One region of the Variovorax arabinosiphilus genome, then DNA from elsewhere that is predicted to be linked to it. Evidence: riboswitches for the same ligand, from Rfam matches in the RefSeq annotation. Region 1 holds a riboswitch; the other holds the start of a gene.

What was found. A riboswitch is a leader RNA that binds a small molecule or an ion and turns the genes downstream of it on or off. The one in region 1 is predicted to bind glycine.
Region 2: another riboswitch for glycine. It lies ahead of QTH86_RS14900 (FAD-dependent oxidoreductase); the one in region 1 lies ahead of gcvT (glycine cleavage system aminomethyltransferase GcvT).

The regions. Positions count from the first base shown of each region.
Region 1 covers NZ_JASZYB010000001.1:1,456,540-1,466,666, forward strand. The annotation lists gene QTH86_RS06990 (TRAP transporter substrate-binding protein) at 1-877, shown strand, start outside; gene QTH86_RS06995 (TRAP transporter small permease) at 964-1,458, shown strand; gene QTH86_RS07000 (TRAP transporter large permease) at 1,455-2,732, shown strand; gene QTH86_RS07005 (hypothetical protein) at 2,815-3,354, shown strand; glycine riboswitch at 3,375-3,462, shown strand; glycine riboswitch at 3,475-3,596, shown strand; gene gcvT (glycine cleavage system aminomethyltransferase GcvT) at 3,647-4,828, shown strand; gene gcvH (glycine cleavage system protein GcvH) at 4,859-5,230, shown strand; gene gcvP (aminomethyl-transferring glycine dehydrogenase) at 5,267-8,167, shown strand; gene QTH86_RS07025 (SDR family oxidoreductase) at 8,213-8,998, shown strand; gene QTH86_RS07030 (putative bifunctional diguanylate cyclase/phosphodiesterase) at 9,015-10,127, opposite strand, start outside.
Region 2 covers NZ_JASZYB010000002.1:216,788-226,914, reverse strand. The annotation lists gene QTH86_RS14910 (PhaM family polyhydroxyalkanoate granule multifunctional regulatory protein) at 1-245, shown strand, start outside; gene QTH86_RS14905 (FIST signal transduction protein) at 286-1,548, shown strand; gene QTH86_RS14900 (FAD-dependent oxidoreductase) at 1,545-2,771, opposite strand; glycine riboswitch at 2,853-2,961, opposite strand; gene QTH86_RS14895 (helix-turn-helix domain-containing protein) at 3,125-3,892, opposite strand; gene QTH86_RS14890 (hypothetical protein) at 4,020-4,907, shown strand; gene QTH86_RS14885 (MFS transporter) at 4,904-6,841, shown strand; gene QTH86_RS14880 (phosphatase PAP2 family protein) at 6,841-7,509, shown strand; gene QTH86_RS14875 (YiaA/YiaB family inner membrane protein) at 7,636-8,121, shown strand; gene QTH86_RS14870 (hypothetical protein) at 8,157-8,594, shown strand; gene QTH86_RS14865 (DUF2145 domain-containing protein) at 8,672-9,484, shown strand; gene QTH86_RS14860 (zinc ribbon domain-containing protein) at 9,503-10,127, shown strand, end outside.

The sequences.
Region 1 (10,127 bases):
CGCGCAGAACTCGCACCAGGGCGTCGCCATCGACACCTTCGCCAAGGAAGTCGCGACCCGCACCGGCGGCCGCTACAAGGTCGAGACCTTCTACAACGGCGCACTCGGCGGCGAACGCGAATCCATCGAGGCGGTTCAGCTCGGCACGCAGGAGCTGGCCTTCTCGTCGACCGGCCCCGTCCCCAACTTCGTGCCCGAGACGAAGATCCTCGATGTGCCCTTCCTGTTCCGCGACAAGGCGCACGCCCGCGCGGTGCTCGACGGCCCGATCGGCCAGGACCTGCTGGCCAAGTTCGACGCCAAGGGTTTCAAGGCACTGGCCTGGGGCGAGAACGGCTTCCGCCACATGACCAACAGCAAGCGCGACGTGAAGGCGCCCGAGGACCTCAAGGGCCTGAAGATGCGCACCATGGAGAACCCGGTGCACATCGCGGCGTACAAGGGCCTGGGCATCATCACGACGCCGATGGCCTTCCCGGAGGTCTTCACCGCCTTGCAACAGGGCACGGTCGACGGCCAGGAGAACCCGCTGCCGGTGATCATGTCGGCCAAGTTCTCGCAGGTGCAGAAGCACCTGTCGCTGACGGGCCACGTGTACTCGCCCTGCATCTTCGTCATGAACAAGGCGTCGTTCGACAAGCTCAGCGCCGCCGACAAGACCGCGTTCCTCGAGGCCGCGAAGGTGGCCGTGAAGGCCAACCGCGACCGCGTCGACCAGGACGATGCCAACGGCGTGAAGGAACTGCGCGCCCAGGGCATGACCGTGATCGAGAACGTCGACAAGGCGAAGTTCGTCGCCATGCTGGCGCCCGTCAACGCCGACTTCGAGAAGCAGTTCGGCAAGGCCAACCTCGACAAGATCCGCGATGTGAAGTGATGCCCGGGCCGCCGTCCCGCACGGGATGGCACCGGGGCCCGCCGCAGCTTTCGGCGGGCTTTTTTGTTTTTGAGAACGGCGTAGAGATGAAAGATAAATTCCTTGGCCTGGAGCGCTGGACGACCGGCGCGTCCATGGTGCTCGCCTGCGCGATGCTGGTCATCGCCTCCTCGCTCGGCGTGTTCCAGATCGTCACCCGTTTCGTGCTCGAGCGGCCTGCCGAGTGGAGCGAGATCCTCATCCGGGTCAGCCTGATCTGGATGGTCTTCCTGGGCATCCCGATGGCATTCCGCCAGGGCGCCATGGTGAGCGTCGACGTGCTCTACCGCTGGAGCCCGCCGCGCTTTCGCCGCGTGCTGGACGCGGTGGTGAGCCTCGCCGCACTCACGCTGATGTTGATCATCCTCTGGTACGGCTGGGACTACGCGATGCGCGGCCGCGTGCAGTCGATGGCGGGCTTGGAGAGCCTGTCGATGGTCTGGGCCTACCTCGCGCTGCCCGTCGGCGCCGTCTTTTCCCTGTTCGGCATCGCCGGCAATTTTCTCGATCCGAAGCGGCTCGAACTGGAGACCGCGCAATGACGCCCATGATGGTTGGCACGATGGTGCTGTGCTTCGCACTGTCGGTCTCTGTCGCCGTCTCGATCGGCCTCGCCTCGATCGTGGGCATGCAGGTCAACGGCGCCAACATGCTGATCTCCGCCAAGGAGATCTTCAACTCGATCAACAAGTTTCCGCTAGCGGCGATCCCCTTCTTCATCCTGGCCGGCAACCTCATGGAAACCGGCGGCATCTCGCGCCGCCTGGTGGAGTTCGCCAAGAGCATCGTGGGCGGCGTGCAGGGCGGCCTGCCGATGACCTGCGTGCTCACCTGCATGATCTTCGCGGCGGTGTCGGGCTCGTCGGTGGCCACCACCTTCGCCATCGGCGCCATCCTGATCCCCGCGCTCATCAAGCACGGCTACCCCACCTCGTACGCCGCCGCGCTGCAGGCCACCAGCGCCGAGCTGGGCGTGATCATCCCGCCATCGATCCCGATGATCCTGTACGGCGTGAGCGCCGAGGTGTCGATCGGCGAACTGTTCATCGCCGGCTTCGGCCCGGGCATCCTGATCAGCCTGGCGCTGATGCTCTTCGTGTGGGTCTACTGCAAGTTCAAGGGCTGGGGCAAGAACGACGGCGAGGGCCGCATGCCCTTCGGCCGCGCCCTGTGGCAGGCCGGCTGGGCACTGCTGATGCCGGTGATCATCCTCGGCGGCATCTACGGCGGCGTCTTCACGCCCACCGAGGCATCGGCCGTGGCCGTGTTCTACGCGCTGGTCGTCGGCATGGTGATCTACCGCGAGATCAAGGTCACCGACCTGTTCGTGATCCTGCGCAAGTCGGTGCTGTCGTCGGCGGTGATCATGTTCATCATCGCCAACGCCGGGCTGTTCGCCTTCCTGATCACGCGCGCGGGCGTGCCCGACGCCATCGGCCGCTGGCTCGAGCAGGTGCTGCAGTCGCCCGCCATGTTCCTGCTGGGCGTGAACGCGGCGCTGTTCGTCATCGGCATGTTCATCGAAACCAGTGCGGCCATCATCGTGCTCGCGCCCATCCTGGCGCCGGTGGCGATGCACTTCGGCATCGACCCGGTGCACTTCGGGCTGATCATGGTGGTCAACCTGGCGCTCGGCATGATCACGCCGCCCTTCGGCGTGAACCTGTTCGCGGCCTGCACCGTGGCGCGAATATCCCTGGACCGCATCGTGAAGGACCTGATCCCCTTCGTGGGGGTGGTGCTCGGCTGCCTGATGCTGATCACCTACTTCCCGGCGATCTCCCTCACGCTGCGCGACCTGGTCTACGCGAAATAGTGCACGGGCGTGACAGTGGCCTTCATGCCGCTGTCACGCCCAGCCCCGATGCTGGCGAGTCCTATCCTCCGCCCGGCATCCGATGTTCTTCAGCAAGACCGACAAGGCCCGCGACGAATTGCGCCCCGGCCGCCGCACGCTGACGCAGCGCGAGCGCGCCGTGCTGCTGATGGCCGACGGCCAGCGCTCGGTGACCGACTTCGTGCCGCTCTTCACCGACCGGGACGAGGCGCTGCGCGTGGCGCGCCACCTGTTGCACGAGGGGTATCTGCACGCGCCGGACGAGCGGCTCGACGCACCAGCCGTCGTCGTCGCGGAGGTGCCCGAGCCGTCGGCGCCCGCTGTGCCCGCCACCGCATCGGCCGACCCTTTCGACGGCAAGCCGTCGCTGGCCACCACGCGCATGTTCCTGTTCGACCTGTGCGAGCGCATGTTCGCGCGGCGCGACCCCGCGATGGCGCAGGTCCTGCGAGACACGCTGCGCGAGGCGCGCGACCGCCCCTCCATGCTGGCCGTCGCCGACACGATGCTCGCGGAGATCCGCCAGGCCGCTGGCGACGAGCGCGCCGACGCCATCCGTGATCGCATTGCCAGGTTGTTGCCAGCCGAAACGGTGCACTGAGCCCGCGCCGATCCACTACACTCACCCGGTCAGGAGAGTGCCCGCAACGGGCCGCCGAAGGCGCAGGATCCATCCGAACGCTCAGGTACCAAGGACTGACGAGGCGCCCGTTCACCCGGGCGTTTCCTTGCTGGAGAGAGGTCGGTAGTCCATCGCGACACGCCGGCCCACCGAAGGAGCAAACCCTAAGCCTTTGACGAGGCGGGGCGAATCTCTCAGGTAGAGCGGACAGCAGGGGTGGCCCATGACTTGCGTCGTGGATTCCGTCTGCCCCTTGTTTTGGAGAGCGCCCATGGCTGCTTCCGACGATTCGCTTCCGCTCCAGAAGACCCCGCTGCACGCCCTGCACGTCGAACTCGGCGCCCGCATGGTGCCCTTCGCCGGCTACTCGATGCCCGTGCAGTACCCCGCCGGCCTGATGGCCGAGCACAAGCACACCCGCACGGCCGCCGGCCTGTTCGACATCTCGCACATGGGCCAGCTGCGCCTGGTCGGCCCCGACGCCGCCGCGGCCTTCGAGACGCTGATGCCGGTCGACGTGGTCGACCTGGCGCCCGGCAAGCAGCGCTACGGCCTGCTGCTGAACGATGCCGGCGGCATCCTCGACGACCTGATGTTCTTCAACGAAGGCCACGACTCGCTCTTCGTCATCGTCAACGGCGCCTGCAAGGTGGCCGACCTGGCGCACATCCAGGCTCGCATCGGCGCGCGCTGCGACGTGCAGCCGATGCCCGACCACGCGCTGCTCGCGCTGCAGGGCCCGCAGGCCGCCGCCACGCTGGCGCGGCTGTCGCCTGGCGTCGAGCGCTTCGTCTTCATGACGGGCGGCGCGGTGCAGATCGGCGACAAGGACGTGAAGATCCCGGCCTTCGTCACCCGCAGCGGCTACACCGGCGAAGACGGCTTCGAGATCTCGGTGAAGGCCGACGACGCCGAGGCGCTGGCCCGCCTGCTGCTGGCGCAGCCCGAGGTGCAGCCGATCGGCCTGGGCGCGCGCAACTCGCTGCGGCTGGAAGCGGGCCTGTGCCTCTACGGCCACGACATCGACGAGACGACCACGCCGGTCGAGGCCTCGCTCAACTGGGCGATCCAGAAGGTGCGCCGCACCGGTGGCGCGCGGGCCGGCGGTTTTCCCGGTGCCGACAAGGTGCTGGCCCAGCTGGCGGCCGCAGCGTCGGGCGCGGCGGGCATCGCCGACCACGACACGCTCAAGCGCCGCCGCGTCGGCCTGGTCGCGCTGGAACGCATCCCGGTGCGCGACGGCACGCCGCTCGAGTCCTTCGAGGGTGCCGCCATCGGCCAGGTGACCAGCGGCCTGCTCGGGCCGACGGCCGACCGGCCGATCGCCATGGGCTATGTCGCCACCGCGTATGCGGAGCCGGGCACCCGCATCCAGGCCATCGTGCGTGGCAAGCCAGTGCCGATGGAGGTCACCACCCTGCCCTTCGTGCCGACCCGATACTACCGAGGCTGATTTCTTTTTCATCCCTTTTCAGGAGCCCCCATGAGCACCAAATTCACCAAGGACCACGAGTGGGTCCAGGCCACCGGCAGCGACGCGATCGTCGGCATCACCGTGCATGCGCAGGACGCGCTGGGCGACGTCGTGTTCGTCGATCTGCCGGACGTCGGCAAGACCTTCGCGCAGGGCGAAGTCGCCGGCGTCGTCGAGTCGGTCAAGGCCGCGGCCGACGTGTTCATGCCCGTCTCGGGCGAAATCACCGAAGTCAACGAAGCCCTGCGCGCCGACCCCTCGCTCGCCAACAGCGACCCATTGGCCGCCGGCTGGTTCTTCAAGGTCAAGCTGAGCGACCCGCTGCAGCTCGACACCCTGCTCGACGCGGCCGACTACGACAAGTTCGCCGCCGAAAGCTGATCCGCCTTTCTTCCTCGCCCCCATCGCTTCATTCCCATGCCGACGCCATCCTTCCCCACCCTGCGCGAACTCGAGAACGCCGACGAATTCATCGCCCGTCACATCGGCATCGAACCGGCCGACGAGGCGCGCATGCTGCCGGTCATCGGCTCGGCCACGCGCGAGGAACTGATCGACGGCATCGTGCCGCCGGCCATCCGCCGTACGCGGCCGATGCGCTTGCCCGCGCCGGTGAGCGAGGCCGACGCACTGGCCGAACTGAAGAAGATGGCGGCGAAGAACACGGTGGCGCGCAACTTCATCGGCCAGGGCTACTACGGCACCCACACACCTGGCGTGATCCTGCGCAACATCCTCGAGAACCCCGCCTGGTACACGGCCTACACGCCCTACCAGGCCGAGATCTCGCAGGGCCGCATGGAGGCGCTGGTCAACTTCCAGACCATGGTCTGCGACCTGACCGGCATGGCGATCGCCAACGCGTCGATGCTCGACGAAGCGACGGCCGCGGCCGAGGCCATGACGCTCGCCAAGCGCAGCGTGAAGTCCAAAAGCAACATCTTCCTGGTGGCCGGCGATTGCCACCCGCAGACCATCGAAGTGCTGCGCACGCGCGCTGCCCCCCTGGGCATCGAGATCAAGGTGAGCACTGCGTCCGAAACGCTGCCGCACCTCATGACCAGCGGCGACTTCTTCGGTGTGCTGGCGCAGTACCCCGGCACCACCGGCCAGGTGCACGACCTGCGTCCGCTGGCCGGCCATGCGCATGCCTGCGACGCCGCGCTGTGCGTGGCGGCCGACCTGCTGGCGCTGACGCTGCTGGCGCCCCCCGGCGAATGGGACGCCGACATCGTCTGCGGCACCACCCAACGCTTCGGCATGCCGATGTGCAACGGCGGCCCGCACGCCGCCTACCTGGCCTGCCGCGATGCGTTCAAGCGCTCACTGCCGGGCCGGCTGGTCGGCGTGAGCGTCGACGTGCACGGTTCGCCCGCCTACCGCCTCGCGCTGCAGACGCGCGAACAGCACATCCGCCGCGAGAAGGCCACGTCGAACATCTGCACGGCGCAGGTGCTGCCGGCCGTCGTCGCGAGCATGTACGCCGTGTACCACGGCCCGGCCGGCCTCACGCGCATCGCGCAGCGGGTGGCAGCGCTCACCGGCATCCTGGCCGCGGGCCTCGAGCAGATGGGCCGCGAGCTGGTCAACACCACCGCCTTCGATTCGCTGACCGTGAAGAGCGGCGACGACACCGCCGCCATCCTCGCGCACGCGAACACGGCCGGCGTCAACCTGCGCCATCGGCTGCAGCAGCACCTGGGCATCTCGCTCGACGAGACGACGACGCGCGCCGACATCGAGACGCTGTGGGCGCTGTTCGTGCCCACCGGCACGCCGATGCCGCGCTTCGAGGAGCTGGCCGACACCGCCCCGGTGCGCATTCCGGACGACCTGCGCCGCACCTCGGCCTTCCTCACGCACCCGGTGTTCAACACGCACAAGAGCGAGACGGCGATGCTGCGCTACATCCGCAGCCTCTCCGACAAGGACCTGGCGCTCGACCGCAGCATGATCCCGCTGGGCAGCTGCACCATGAAGCTCAACGCGACCAGCGAGATGATCCCGATCACCTGGCCCGAGTTCGCGAACATCCACCCCTTCGCGCCGGCCGACCAGTTGCAGGGCTACGCCGAGCTCGACCAGCAGCTGCGCGACTGGCTCTGCGAAGCCACGGGCTACGCCGGCATCAGCCTGCAGCCCAACGCCGGCTCGCAGGGCGAGTACGCCGGCCTGCTGGCGATCAAGGCCTTCCATGTGTCCAAGGGCGAAGGCCAGCGCAACATCTGCCTGATCCCGTCGTCGGCGCACGGCACCAACCCGGCCAGCGCGCAGATGGCCGGCATGCAGGTGGTCGTGACCGCCTGCGACGCGCAAGGGAACGTCGACCTCGACGACCTGAAGCGCGCCTGCGAGAAGCACAGCGCGAACCTCGCCGCAGTGATGATCACGTACCCGAGCACGCACGGCGTGTTCGAGACCCGCGTGAAGGAACTCTGCGAGCTGGTGCATGCGCATGGCGGCCGCGTGTACGTCGACGGCGCCAACATGAACGCGCTGGTCGGCGTGGCTGCCCCGGGCGAGTTCGGCGGCGACGTGAGCCACCTGAACCTGCACAAGACCTTCTGCATCCCCCACGGCGGCGGCGGCCCCGGCGTCGGCCCGGTGTGCGTGGTGGAAGACCTCGTGCCCTTCCTGCCGGGCCATGCGACGGCCGGTGTCGGTGGGCACGACGTCGGCGCCGTGTCTGCAGCGCCGCTGGGCAACGCCGCGGTGTTGCCGATCAGCTGGATGTACTGCCGCATGATGGGCGCGGCCGGGCTGCAGGCCGCGACCGAGACGGCGATCCTCTCGGCCAACTACATCAGCGCGCGCCTGAAGGACCACTACCCTACGCTCTACGCGAGCCCGAACGGGCATGTCGCGCACGAGTGCATCCTCGACCTGCGACCCATCAAGGACCGCTGCGGCGTCACCGCCGAGGACGTCGCCAAGCGCCTGATCGACTACGGCTTCCACGCGCCCACGCTGAGCTTCCCGGTGCCCGGCACGCTGATGGTGGAGCCGACCGAGAGCGAGCCGCTGGCCGAGCTCGACCGCTTCATCGACGCGATGATCGCCATCCGCGGCGAGATCCGCCGGGTGGAGGAAGGCGTGTGGCCGAAGGAGGACAACCCGCTCAAGCACGCGCCGCACACCGCCGCCAGCCTGATGAGCACCGAGTGGACCCACCCCTACTCGCGCGAGCTCGGTGCCTACCCGCTGGCCGCCCTCAAGCAGGCCAAGTACTGGTCGCCGATCGGCCGCGTCGACAACGTCTACGGCGACCGCAACCTGTTCTGCAGCTGCGTGCCGGTGGACGCGTACACGACGAGCTGATCGCGGCGGCACAATCGATGTTTCCCATTCCAAGGAGAGACATCGATGAGTGAAACGAAGCAGCCCCTCGACGGGCAGATCGCCTGGGTCACCGGCGGCGGCAGCGGCATCGGACTGGCCGGCGCCATCGACCTGGCGAAGGCCGGTTGCCAGGTCGTGATCTCCGGGCGCGAAGCGGCCAAGCTCGACGCCGCGATCGCCGACGCCGAGGCCAAGGGCGCACCGCGGGGCAGCATCACGGCGATGGCGCTCGACGTGGGCGACCGCCCCGCCGTCGACGCCGTGGCCGCCGCCATCGAGGCGCGGCACGGCGGCGTCGACATCCTGGTCAACAGCGCCGGTGTCAACTTCCCCAAGCGCTTCTGGAGCGAGACCGACGGCGACACCTTCGCCAAGGTGGTCAACATCAACCTCAACGGCGCGACCTTCTGCACGCTGGCGGTGCTCAAGGGCATGCAGGCGCGGCGCCGCGGCACGGTGATCAACATCGCGTCCTTCGCCGGCTGGCACCAGAGCTACCTCACCGGCCCGGCCTACGTGGCAAGCAAGGCGGGCCTCACGGCCATGACGCACAACTTCAACATCGAGCAATGCGTGCACGGCCTGCGCGCCACGGCCGTGTGCCCGGGCGAAGTGGCCACGCCGATCCTGAAGAAGCGCCCGGTGGAACCGAGCGCCGAGGACAAGGCGCTGATGCTGCAGGAGGAAGACATGGGCCGCACCATCCGCTTCATCGCCGAGATGCCGCCGCACGTGTGCATCAACGAGCTGGTGATCGCGCCGGTGCACAACCGCATCTACATCGGCGGCAGCGAGCTGCAGCGCCGCTGACGGGGACGCCGCGCGCTCAGTTCGGTAGAGCCGCCGCCCAGGCCATCACCTCGGGCAGCGGTGCCGGCCGCGCGAACAGGTAGCCCTGCACCAGCCGGCAATCCAGCAGGGTCAGCACTTCCAGCTCGGCCCTGGTTTCGACGCCCTCGGCCACGACGAGGATGTCGAGCGAGTTGCCCAGCTGCACGATCGAATTGACCAGCACCGCGTTGCCGGGCGAGGTTTCCAGCCCGTCGATGAAGCTGCGGTCGATCTTGACCTGCCGCACGTAGTCGCTGCGCAGCGAGGCCAGCGACGAATAGCCCACGCCGAAGTCGTCGACGGCGATCGCCACGCCCGCGGCCGACAGCGCGCTCAGGCGGCCGCGCGTGGCCTGCGTATCGAGGGCGACCTCTTCGGTGATCTCGATCTGCAGCCGGCAGGTGGCGATGCCGCGCGCCGCCAGCGTCCCCAGCACGATCTCGTCGACCGCCAGCTGGGCCATCTCGCGCGGCGACACGTTCATGGCCACCGGCACGCCGGCCAGGGGCGAACCGGGCGCATCGAGCTGCGCCATGGCCCGGCAGATTTCATCCAGGATGTAGCGCAGCAGGTTCTCGGCGATGCCGGTGCTGGCGGCTGCAAACACCACGTGTTCAGGCGAGATGCGGCCATGCCGGGGATGCGTCCAGCGGATCAGCGCCTCCAGGCTGTGGACGCGTCCGTTCTGGCGCTCCAGGATCGGCTGGTACCACAGCTCGATGCTGCGCGACTGGATCGCTCCCAGCAGGTCGCGCTCCACTTCGCGGCGTGTGGCCAGTTGCAGGTTCAGCGCCTCGTCGACCACCTGGTAACGGTTGCGGCCGGCCCGCTTGGCTTCGTAGAGCGCCTCGTCGACGACGCTGATCAGGTCGGTGAACGCCAGCGCGTCCGCTGCCTGGAACTTCAGGACACCGATGCTCACCCCCAGGTGTCCACCGTAGTGCGAGGTGGCGAAGGGGATGGAACGGATCAGGGCCTCGGCCAGCTTCTCCGGCGTCGTCAGCCCGCCCGGGCTGTACAGGATGGCGAACTCGTCGCCGCCCCATCGACCCGCCACCGCCTGCAGGCCGTCGAGCTCGTTGGTCAGCCAGCGGGCCACGTCCTCCAG
Region 2 (10,127 bases), on a different contig from region 1:
ACGCGGCGGCCACGCCCGGCGTGGTCGACCCGCTGCAGTGGTGGAACGCGCTCACGCAGCAGTTCCAGCAGATCGCCCAGACTGCCGTGGAGGACGCCGGCCAGTTGAAGATGCCTGGCACCGCCGCACCGGCTGCCCGGCCGGCGCCCGCGAAGCGGGCCACAGCGAAGAAGGCCGCAGCGAAGAAGACCACCAAGACCACCGCGCGCAAGACGCCGGCCGCATCGCGCTCACGGAGCCGATGACGCCGCCTTGCGCCCCTCCCGAACCTTCCGGACCCCGCGCATGAAACTCTTTCCCACCGGCCACGCCACCCATCCGCAATGGATCATGGCGGCCGGCCTCGCCCTGGCCCAGGTGCGCGCACAGATGGCGCTGCCCGAGTACGCCTCCGCGCCGACACTGGGCCTGCTCTACATCACCGATCACTACGCGGACGACGCGCAGCAGATCCTCGACCACTTGAGCGCCGAGCTGCCGGAGGTGACGGACTGGTCCGGCACCGTCGCCGTCGGCGTGGCCGCCAACAACGCCGAGTACTTCGACGAGCCCGCGCTCAGCCTGATGCTGTGCGCGCTGCCCAGCGACCAGTACCGCGTGTTCTCCGGCGTGGCGCCGCTGGGCAGCTCCGAGATGGCCGGTTTCGAGGCGCACACGGCGCTGGTCCATGCCGACCCGCGCACGCCCGAGCTCGCCGAACTGGTGGGCGAGATGGCCGGGCGCACCGACACCGGCTACCTGTTCGGCGGCCTCTCGTCGGGGCGCGACGAATCGCTGCAGTTCGCCATCGGCGGCAACGGCAACATCCGCGGCCACGGCGCGGCCGGCGGCGTTTTCTCGGGGGGCATGTCGGGCGTGCTGTTCGGCGAAGGTGTGCGGCTGGTGTCGCGCGTCACGCAGGGCTGCCAGCCGGTGTCGCGCGAACGCGAGATCACCGAGGCCGACGGCAACCTGCTGCTCACGCTCGACGGCGAGCCGGCGCTGGACGTGCTGCTGGCCGAGCTGCAGGTGTCGCTGGACGAGCCGCAGGCCGCGATCGAAGCGGTGCGCGCGACCCTGGTGGGCCTGGTCGATGCGGGCAGCGACGGCATTCGCCGCACCGGTGACCTCGGGGCCGACGTGCTGGTGCGCCACATCATCGGACTCGACCCGACACGCCGCGGCATCGCGATCGCCGACGTGGCCGAAGCCGGCATGCGGATGAGCTTCTGCCGGCGCAACGCGCAGGCCGCGCGGGCCGACCTGATGCGCATCTGCGCCGAGATCCGCGAGGAACTCGAGCCCGAGGAGCAGACGCTGGCGACCGCACGCGCGGTGGCGGCCGGCGAGGCCGAGGCGGCGCCGCATCCGGCACGGCGCGTGGCCGGTGCGGTGTACGTCAGCTGCTCGGGCCGCGGCGGGCCGCACTTCGGCGCCCCCAACGCCGAGATGCAGATCGTGCGGCATGCGCTGGGCGACGTGCCGCTCGTCGGCTTCTTCGCGGCCGGCGAGATCGCCCGCCACCACGTGTACGGCTACACCGGCGTGCTGACCGTCTTCGTCGCCTAGCCCTTCGCGAAGGCGAATTCGACCTCGGGCGACATCCCGCTGACGATGCGGGCGATCGACTTGCCGGCGCCGCAGGCGTGGATCCAGCCGGGTGCGCCCGGTGCGACGTTCAGGAACAGGTTGCGCATGCGGGTGCGGCCGATCAGCGGCAGGCCATTGGCGCTGCGTGCATAGGGGGTGGTGGTCAGCACCGCGCCGCGCGCGTCGACCAGGCCGGGAAGCAAGGTCTCGACCCGCGCGAGCATGCGCGCCAGCCGCACGTCGTCGCGCAGCGCGGCGGCGGCACTCCCGGCCCGCACCGTCGTCCAGACCCGCAGGCGGTCGCCGTCCGGCGTCGTGACGCGCTGCAGGCGCAGCCGGCTGTGGAGGTCCTGCAGCATGACCTGCGGGGCCTGCGCCGGGTTCTTCAGCGGCAGCAGCACCACATGCTCGTGGACCCGCCGCAGCCGCAGCGGCACGCCCAGTCCCTGCGCCACGGGCGCGCTGCCGCTGCCCAGCGCCATCACGTACGCGTCGGCACGCAGCGTGGTGCGTTCGCCGTCGGCGTTGCGCAGTTCCACATGGTCGACCCGGCCCTCGCGTGCATGCAGCTGGGTCACCGTGTGGTTCATGAGGAAGTGAACCCCGGCGGCGCGGCACATGAAGATGGCGCTGCCCACGAAACCGGCGGCGTCGGACGAGGTGCCTTCGCGCGTGAAGGCGGCGCCGGCAAGTTGGCCGCGCAGGGGTTCGAGCGCGGGCTCGATGCGCAGGGCCTCGTCCGCCGAGAGCAGGTGCATCACACAGCCCAGCGCATGGAGGCGCGGCACATTGCGTGCGAATTGCCCGAAGGCCTCGGCGTCGGTGTAGATCCGCATCCAGCCTGCACCCCGGGACGGCTGCGTCACGCCCGCCTCGCGGCCCAGCGCACGCACGCTTTCACGGCTGTAGGCGCCCAGGCGCGCCAGATGTTCCATGCGCTCCGTGGGCCGATGGGCGGTGCCGGTCAGGTAGCCGGTCCAGCCATGCACGCGGTTGCGCACGCGTTCGAACGCGGCGCGCCACGAGGTGCCGGGACGGTAGGTGGGCAGAGGGGCCGCCGGCGTGGGCGTGTCGACCAGGCCCCGGACCTTGGCCGCGGGCGTGCCGTGGCGGTCGATCACGGTCACCTCGTGGCCGAGTTGCTGGAGGTAGTAGGCCGAAGCGACGCCAAGCAGCCCGCCGCCCAGAACAATCACGCGCATGGTCCAAATCCTTGTGGGATGGCACAAACGGCGGATGCACGACCAGCCCTGTGGTCGCTGGTCGGATCCGGGGTTCGGGTTGCCGCTCCCTCTGTCCTTGGTACCTGAGAGATTCGCCCGCACGCGACGTGCGACGGGGTTGCTCCTTCGGTGCATCGCGCCAGGGCGATGGCTCTCCAGACGGCTAGATCAATAGACGGCAGTCATCGAACCGGCATGCGGTTCACCTCGGCGTTCATGGGAGTTTGCGCGTACGGTGGGGTGGGAACACCCGCTCTCCTGCAGACCTAGAGTTTACCCTTGTTGACAATTTGGTGCGACTGGCCATTCGGCCTATGTGCCGTTGTTGTTTTTCAGGGTTCTCGCCCCGACTTGGCCGGTTTGGCGTCGCCGCGGCGCAGGCGGGTGAAGGCCTCGAACTCCCAGTTGCGCATGCCCAGCAGCAGGGTGTAGCCCTCGCGGTCGTTGGGCGAGAGCTTCTGGTCGGTCTGGTGCTGCTGCGCGAAGTCCTGCGCCACCCGCTGCAGCCGCTCGAGGAAGGACGGCGCCAGCGCCCGGCTGATCGAGCCGTGCACCAGCAGCAGGCCCTCGGCCGGGCCGTCGAAACCGCCGCGGTAGTAGTCGAGCACCACGTTCTCGCGGAAGAAGTCCATCACCGGCCCGTGCGGCCGCCAGCGGAAGGTCTTGGCCAGCTTGAGCCGGTATCGGTTGAGTGGCCGCAGCTCGATGATGCCGATGCGGTCGAGCTGCACCAGGCAGGCGATGCACTCGGCCTCGGTGATGCGGTAGGCCGCCACGATCTGCTCCAGCGTCCATTGGCTCAGCACGTTGATGGCCACCAGGAGCAGTTTCTTGTCGCGCACCACCGCCTTCTCCTGCTCCTGCGTCAGCTCGCGCAGCAGCGGCTGGGCGTCGGCCACGCGGCGCGCCAGCTCGGCGAAGTCGATCTTGAGCGCCCGGCAGATCGCGTCGACCCGGCTGAGCGGCATGTCGCCCTTGGCCAGCATCCGCTTGACGCTGGACTCGGCCATGCCCAGGCCGCGCGCCAGATCGGCGTAGGTCATGCGGGCGCTTTTGAGTTCGTTCTTCACGGCCTGCACGAGGTCGATGGTGGTGCTCATGGAGACAGGTCCTTGGTACTGATTTTCGATACCGTTCGGCTTGGATTGGCAGACCGTATCGATTTTCGATGCCAAATTGTGCCGGTGGCAACTAGATTCCGCTCCCACCGCACCACCGGAGCCCACCATGAACCGATCCAAGCGCTTCCCGACCTGGCCGCTGTTCCAACGCCTGGCGCCGCAGCTCCCGCCGCTGGAGGGGCGCGAGCGCGCGCTGCTCTGGCTCGTCGCGGCCTTCGTGCTTATCGCCTGCTTCGGGCCGGCCGTGCCGGACCCCTCGGCGGCAGGTGGTGCGGGTTTTGCAGATGCGCGCGCCTGGCGCGGGCTGCCTTTCGCGATGGACGTGCTGAGCAACCTGCCGTTCGCGGCCTTCGGCCTCTGGGGCCTGTGGCGGCTGCGGCGCTTCGACACCCTGCATGAGCGCCTGCGGTCGACCGCCGCGCTGGACTGTGCCTGGCTGTTCTTCGCGGGCTTGATCTTCACCGCGGCCGGCTCGGTCTTCTATCACCTGCAACCCGACGCGCTGCGGCTCGCGGCCGACCGCGCCGGCATGGCGATCGCCTTCGCCGGCATCCTCGGCCTGGCGGTGTGCGAGCGGGTGAGCCTGCGCGCCGGCTGGCCGGCCGCCTGCGTCGCCTTCGCAGGCGGTCTGATGGCGGTGGCGGTGTACCACGAGCGTGGCGACGTCCTGCCCTGGGCGGTGGTCCAGTTCGGCGGCATGGCGCTGGTGCTGGGGCTCGCCCTGCTCCGGCCGGTGCCGGGCGCGATGGGCCTCAAGCTCGGCGCGGTCATCTTCTTCTATGCCGTGGCAAAACTCCTCGAGCTGGGCGATCACGGGATCTTCGAGGCGACCGGCCAGATCGTCCCGGGCCACACGCTCAAGCACCTGGTCGCGGCCTGCGCGGCCTGGCCGGTGCTGCGGGCGGTCGACGGGCTGACCTGCCCGGCCCTGCGGCACAATCCACGCGCCACTGCCATGACGGTCCGAGGAGCCCCGACAGGGACATTCGAATGACGACACCCGCCGCTGCTGCTTCGACCGACGTCCACGCGAACCAGTTCGCCCTGTTGGGCCAGCGGCGCTTCGCCCCCTTCTTCTGGACGCAGTTCGCCGGCGCGGCCAACGACAACCTCTTCAAGTTCGCCTTCACCGTGATGGTGACCTACCAGCTCCAGCTGAGCTGGATGCCGCCGGCCATGGCGGGCCTGGCGATCGGTGCGCTCTTCATCCTGCCTTTCCTGCTGTTCTCGGCCACCGCCGGGCAGCTGACCGACAAGTTCGACAAGACGAGGATGATCCGCGTCGTCAAGAACCTCGAGATCGTCATCATGGCGATCGCCGCCTGGGGTTTCGTGCGGGCCGACGCGGTGGTGCTGCTGGGGTGCGTCTTCCTCATGGGGCTGCATTCCACGCTGTTCGGCCCGGTCAAGTTCGCCTACCTGCCGCAGGTGCTCGACGCGCGCGAGCTCACCGGCGGCAATGGCATGGTCGAGATGGGCACTTTCGTCGCCATCCTGCTCGGTCAGGTGGCCGGTGGCCTGCTGGTGGCGCTGCCGGGCGTGGGCCACACGACGGTGGCGGTGGCGTGCGTGGGGCTGGCGCTGGTGGGGCGCGGCGTGGCGCAGGCGATTCCCCCGGCGCCCGCCACCGACCCGGGCCTGGTCGTCAACTGGAACCCCTTCAGCGAAACCTGGCGCAACCTCAAGCTGGCGCACGGCAACATCGTGGTGTTCCGCTCGCTGCTGGGCATCTCGTGGATGTGGTTCTTCGGCGCGGTCTTCCTGAGCCAGTTCCCGAGCTTCGCCAAGGAGGTGCTGCACGGCAACGAGCAGGTCGCCTCGCTGCTGCTGGTGGTGTTCTCGATCGGCATCGGCATCGGCTCGCTGCTGTGCGAGACGCTCAGCCGCCGCCAGGTCGAGATCGGCCTGGTGCCGCTCGGCGCCATCGGCATGAGCGTGTTCGCGATCGACCTGTATTTCGCCTCGCGCGGCCTGCCGGCGGTGCCGGAGATGGGCCTGGGCGCGTTCGTGGCGCAGGCGGCGCACTGGCGGGTGATGGCCGACCTCGGCCTGCTGTCGCTCTTCGCCGGCCTCTACAGCGTGCCGATGTACGCGCTGATCCAGCTGCGCAGCCAGCCGACGCACCGCGCCCGCATCATCGCCGCGAACAACATCCTCAACGCGCTCTTCATGATCGCCAGCTCGGTCATCGCCGGCGCGCTGCTCAAGGCCGGCTTCACCATTCCGCAGATCTTCCTGTTCACCGGCATCGCCAACGCGGTGGTGGCCTTCTACATCTTCATGCTGGTGCCCGAATACCTGCTGCGCTTCGTGTCGTGGCTGCTGTCGCACTTCATCTACCGCTTTCGCATCCGCGGCGACGAGCACATCCCGACCGAGGGCGCGGCGGTGCTGGTGTGCAACCACGTGAGCTTCATCGATGCGGTGCTGCTGATGGCGGCCAGCCCGCGGCCCATCCGCTTCATCATGGACCACCGCATCTTCCGCGTACCGGTGCTGGGCTGGCTCTTCAGGCTGGCCAAGGCGATCCCGATCGCACCGCAGAAGGACGACCCGGTCGCCTACGAGCGCGCCTTCGCGCAGGCGGTCGACGTGCTGCGCGAGGGCGACCTGCTCGCCATCTTCCCCGAGGGCGCGATCACCCGCGACGGCACGCTGCAGCCCTTCAAGGGCGGGGTGATGAAGATCCTCGCGGCGGCGCGTGACGAGGGCCTCGAACCGCCCGTGATCCCGATGGCGCTGACCAACCTGTGGGGCTCGTTCTTCAGCCGCATCGAGCAGCGTGACGGGCAGAACGTCGCGATGGTGCGGCCCTTCCGCCGCGGGCTGTTCAGCCGGGTGGGTCTGCATGTCGGCCCCGCCGTCCCCGGGCCCGAGGTGCAGCCCGAATCGCTTCAGTCGCGCGTCAGCGGGCTGCTCGCGACCTGATGGCGGGGCTGCGCGACGCTTTCTGGGGCGGCCTCGGTGCGGTGCCGCCGGCGTTCTGGCACGCCTTCACCTGGCTGGGCGACAGCGGGCTGCTGCTGCCGGCGTCGGTGCTGATCGCGCTGCTGCTGTGGCTGTCGCCGGGCGGCGGACGCTGGACTGCCTTCAGCTGGTGCCTGGCCTTCGGTGTGGGCGGCGCGCTGATCGTGGCGTCGAAACTGGCCTTCATGGGCTGGGGCCTGGGCAGCGCGCGTTTCAACTTCACCGGGTTCAGCGGCCACACGGCGATCAGCACCAGCGTGTGGTCGGTGGCCCTCTGGATGGTCGCGGCGCGGCGGTCGCCGGCCCTGCGCTGCGTGGCGGTGGCCGCCGGCTGGGCCCTGGGCGCGGCCATCGGCGCCTCGCGCCTGGCAATCTTCGCGCACTCGGTGTCGGAGGTGGCGGCGGGCCTGCTGCTGGGCATCGCGATCTGCCTCGTTTTCCTGTGGCTGGTGCGCCGTCAGCCGGCGCCCCGGGCGCCCTGGCCGGTGATGCTGCTCGGGCTGTTGCTGCCGCTGGCGTTCCAGACGCCGGGCGCGCCGGCGCCCACGCAGGACCTGCTCGAAGCCATCGCCGTCCGGCTGGCCGGCATCGAGCAGCCCTACACCCGGGACGATCTCCAGCGGATGTGAGGCGACGAGTCGGTATCGAAATTCGGTACCGATGGCGCTGCGTAGGAGGTCTGGTGCATGGATATGCGCCTTTTCGGCAAGCGGAGGGCGATCATCCGATCACCTTCACAACGCCGCGAGGCTTTCATGCAAAACCTTCCCTCCACCGTCTCCCTTCAGCGCGACACGCGGGCCTGGCAGTTCCAGGTGTGGACCTCCTTCGGCATCGCCGTGTCGCTCTGCGCGATCGGCCTGGGCTGGCTGCCCGGTGCGGCGCTCGACCGCGCCTTCATGGTGATGGGCTACGTGTTCTGCCTGTCGGCGGCGTTCGTGCTGGCGAAGTTCGTGCGCGACAACCAGCACGGCGCGGCCCGCTCCGCCGGCGACACGCCGATGTGGAAGCTGGTGGTCTGGGGCGGCTTCCTCACGGCCATGGCGCTGACCGGCTGGGGCCTGCTGCGCATGGAGATCCACGAGACCTACAAGGCTTTCCTGGGCGTGAGCTGGCTGTTCCTCATCAGCACGGCGTTCACCCTGGCCAAGACCCTGCGCGACCGCCACGAGGCCGACCTCGCCGAAGCCCGGCTGCAAGGCCGCCGCGAAGCCCGCGCTGCCGACAGCGCTGCGGAATGACGCGCGACATCCCCCTCTTTCCCAGGAGCACTCCCATGAAAAAGATGTTTGTTGTTTCCCTGCTGGCCGCCTGCACCGTGTTCTCGGCGCAGGCGCAAAGCGAGGCCTCCGCGGCCCTGTCGCTGCTGCCGGTCGCGTCGGTGGTCGGTACTGCCTCGGTGGCGGGCGCCACCGCCAGTGCCGTGGTGGCCGTGCCGGTGGCCCTGTCGGTGGGCGGGGCGGCGCTCACGGTGGTGGCGGTCGAGGCGTCGGCCGAGGGCACCGTCTACCTGCTGGCGCGCGCGTCGGACGGCGCCCGCGCCAGCGTCCACCTCGCCGGCGCTGCCGCGCAGGGCAGCGCGATTGCGGTGGGCACCGTCGTCACGGTGAGCGTGATCGGCAGCGGTGTCGTGCTGTCGGCCGCGGGCGAGATGATCGCCTTCATTCCCAACACCATCGGCCGCGCGCTGCTGCACAACGAGAGGCTGATGTGAACCCGCGCGCGCCCACCAACTTCGGCCGGTACGACGACTTCGGGCGCCCCGTGGCGGCGGCGCGCTGGCCCTGCCGCATGCGCGTGGCGCTGCGCACCGCGCTGCTCGTGGCGGCGGTCGTGCTGGCCGGCCTGTTCCTCTTCCCGACCGAATCGCACGCGGGCCGCTCGTGCGAGCCGGCGCGTCCGACGGCACAGCAGGTGCAGCAGGGCTTGACCTTGGCCGAACGCACGGCGCAGGCGCTGGACGCCAGCGGTGCGCGCGTGGTGCTGCTGGCGCGCGCCGGCCAGGACCTCGGCAAGTACGGGCTGCGCTGGTCGCACGTCGGCATCGCCTACAAGACCGACGCCGGCCCGTGGCGCGTGGCGCACAAGCTCAACCAGTGCGGCACGGCAGTCTCCGGTCTCTATCGCCAGGGCTTGGGCGAGTTCTTCCTCGACGACCCCTGGCGCTACGAGGCGGCGTGGTCGGTGCCCACACCGGCCGTGCAGGCGCAACTGTCCGCGCTGCTGGGCGTGGCGCCGGTCGATGGCATCGGGCGCCTGCACACGCCGGCCTACAGCCTGGTGAGCTATGCGTGGGCCGACAAGTACCAGCAGTCGAACCAGTGGGTGATCGAGACGCTGGCGCTGGCCATGGCGCCGTCGACCATCGCCGACCGCGGCCAGGCGCAGGCGTGGCTGCGCTTGAAGGGCTACACGCCGACCACGCTCAAGCTCGGCCCGCTCACGCGGCTGGGCGGGCGCATGAGCAAGGCCAATGTGGCTTTCGACGACCATCCGAACGACAAGCGCTTGTCCGACCGCATCGAGACCGTCACGGCCGATTCGGTGTTCGCCTGGCTGCAGCGCAGCGGGCTGGGTGCGGCGCCGGTCACACTCGGCCTGTAGATCAACGAGGAAGAATTCATGAGCAAATCTTTGCGACTGTCGGAGAAATGGTTTCGCCGCGGGCTGTGGCTGGTGGCGGTGGTGTTCGCCAGCTTCCTGATCGGGCTCGGCGGCGCGCTGGTGGGCGACCTGCCGCAGGTCGAACGGGCCCTGCAGCTGGACGACTTCATCGACCGCGCGGCGGCGGAGCCCTTGCGGGCCGGCGTGCGCGAGGCCGAACGCACCGAACGCCAGGCCGCCCGCGAGCTGGAGCAGGCCGAGCTGAAGCTGTCGGTCGCCCAGCAGGCCAGCCACACGGCCCGCGAGACCTTCGGCAACTGGGTCGCGACGCGCCGTGCCACTGCCCAGCCCGACCAGGACGCCGAACTCATCGCACGCACCCGTGCGCTCGACGGGCTGAAGGCGAAGGAAGACGAGGCGCAGCAGAAGGTCGACGCGCAGCAGCAGGTCGCGCTCGATGCCCGCCAGGCGCAGGAAGCGGCGCAGCAGAAGCTGGCCGTGCTGGAGGCCGACGCGCAGGAGAAGCTGCGTGCCGAATACCGCCGCGTCGAGCTGCGCGTGTTCGGCTACCGGCTGGCGCTCACGCTGCCCCTGCTGCTCGTGGCGGGCTGGCTCTTCGTGAAGAAGCGCAAGAGCACCTACT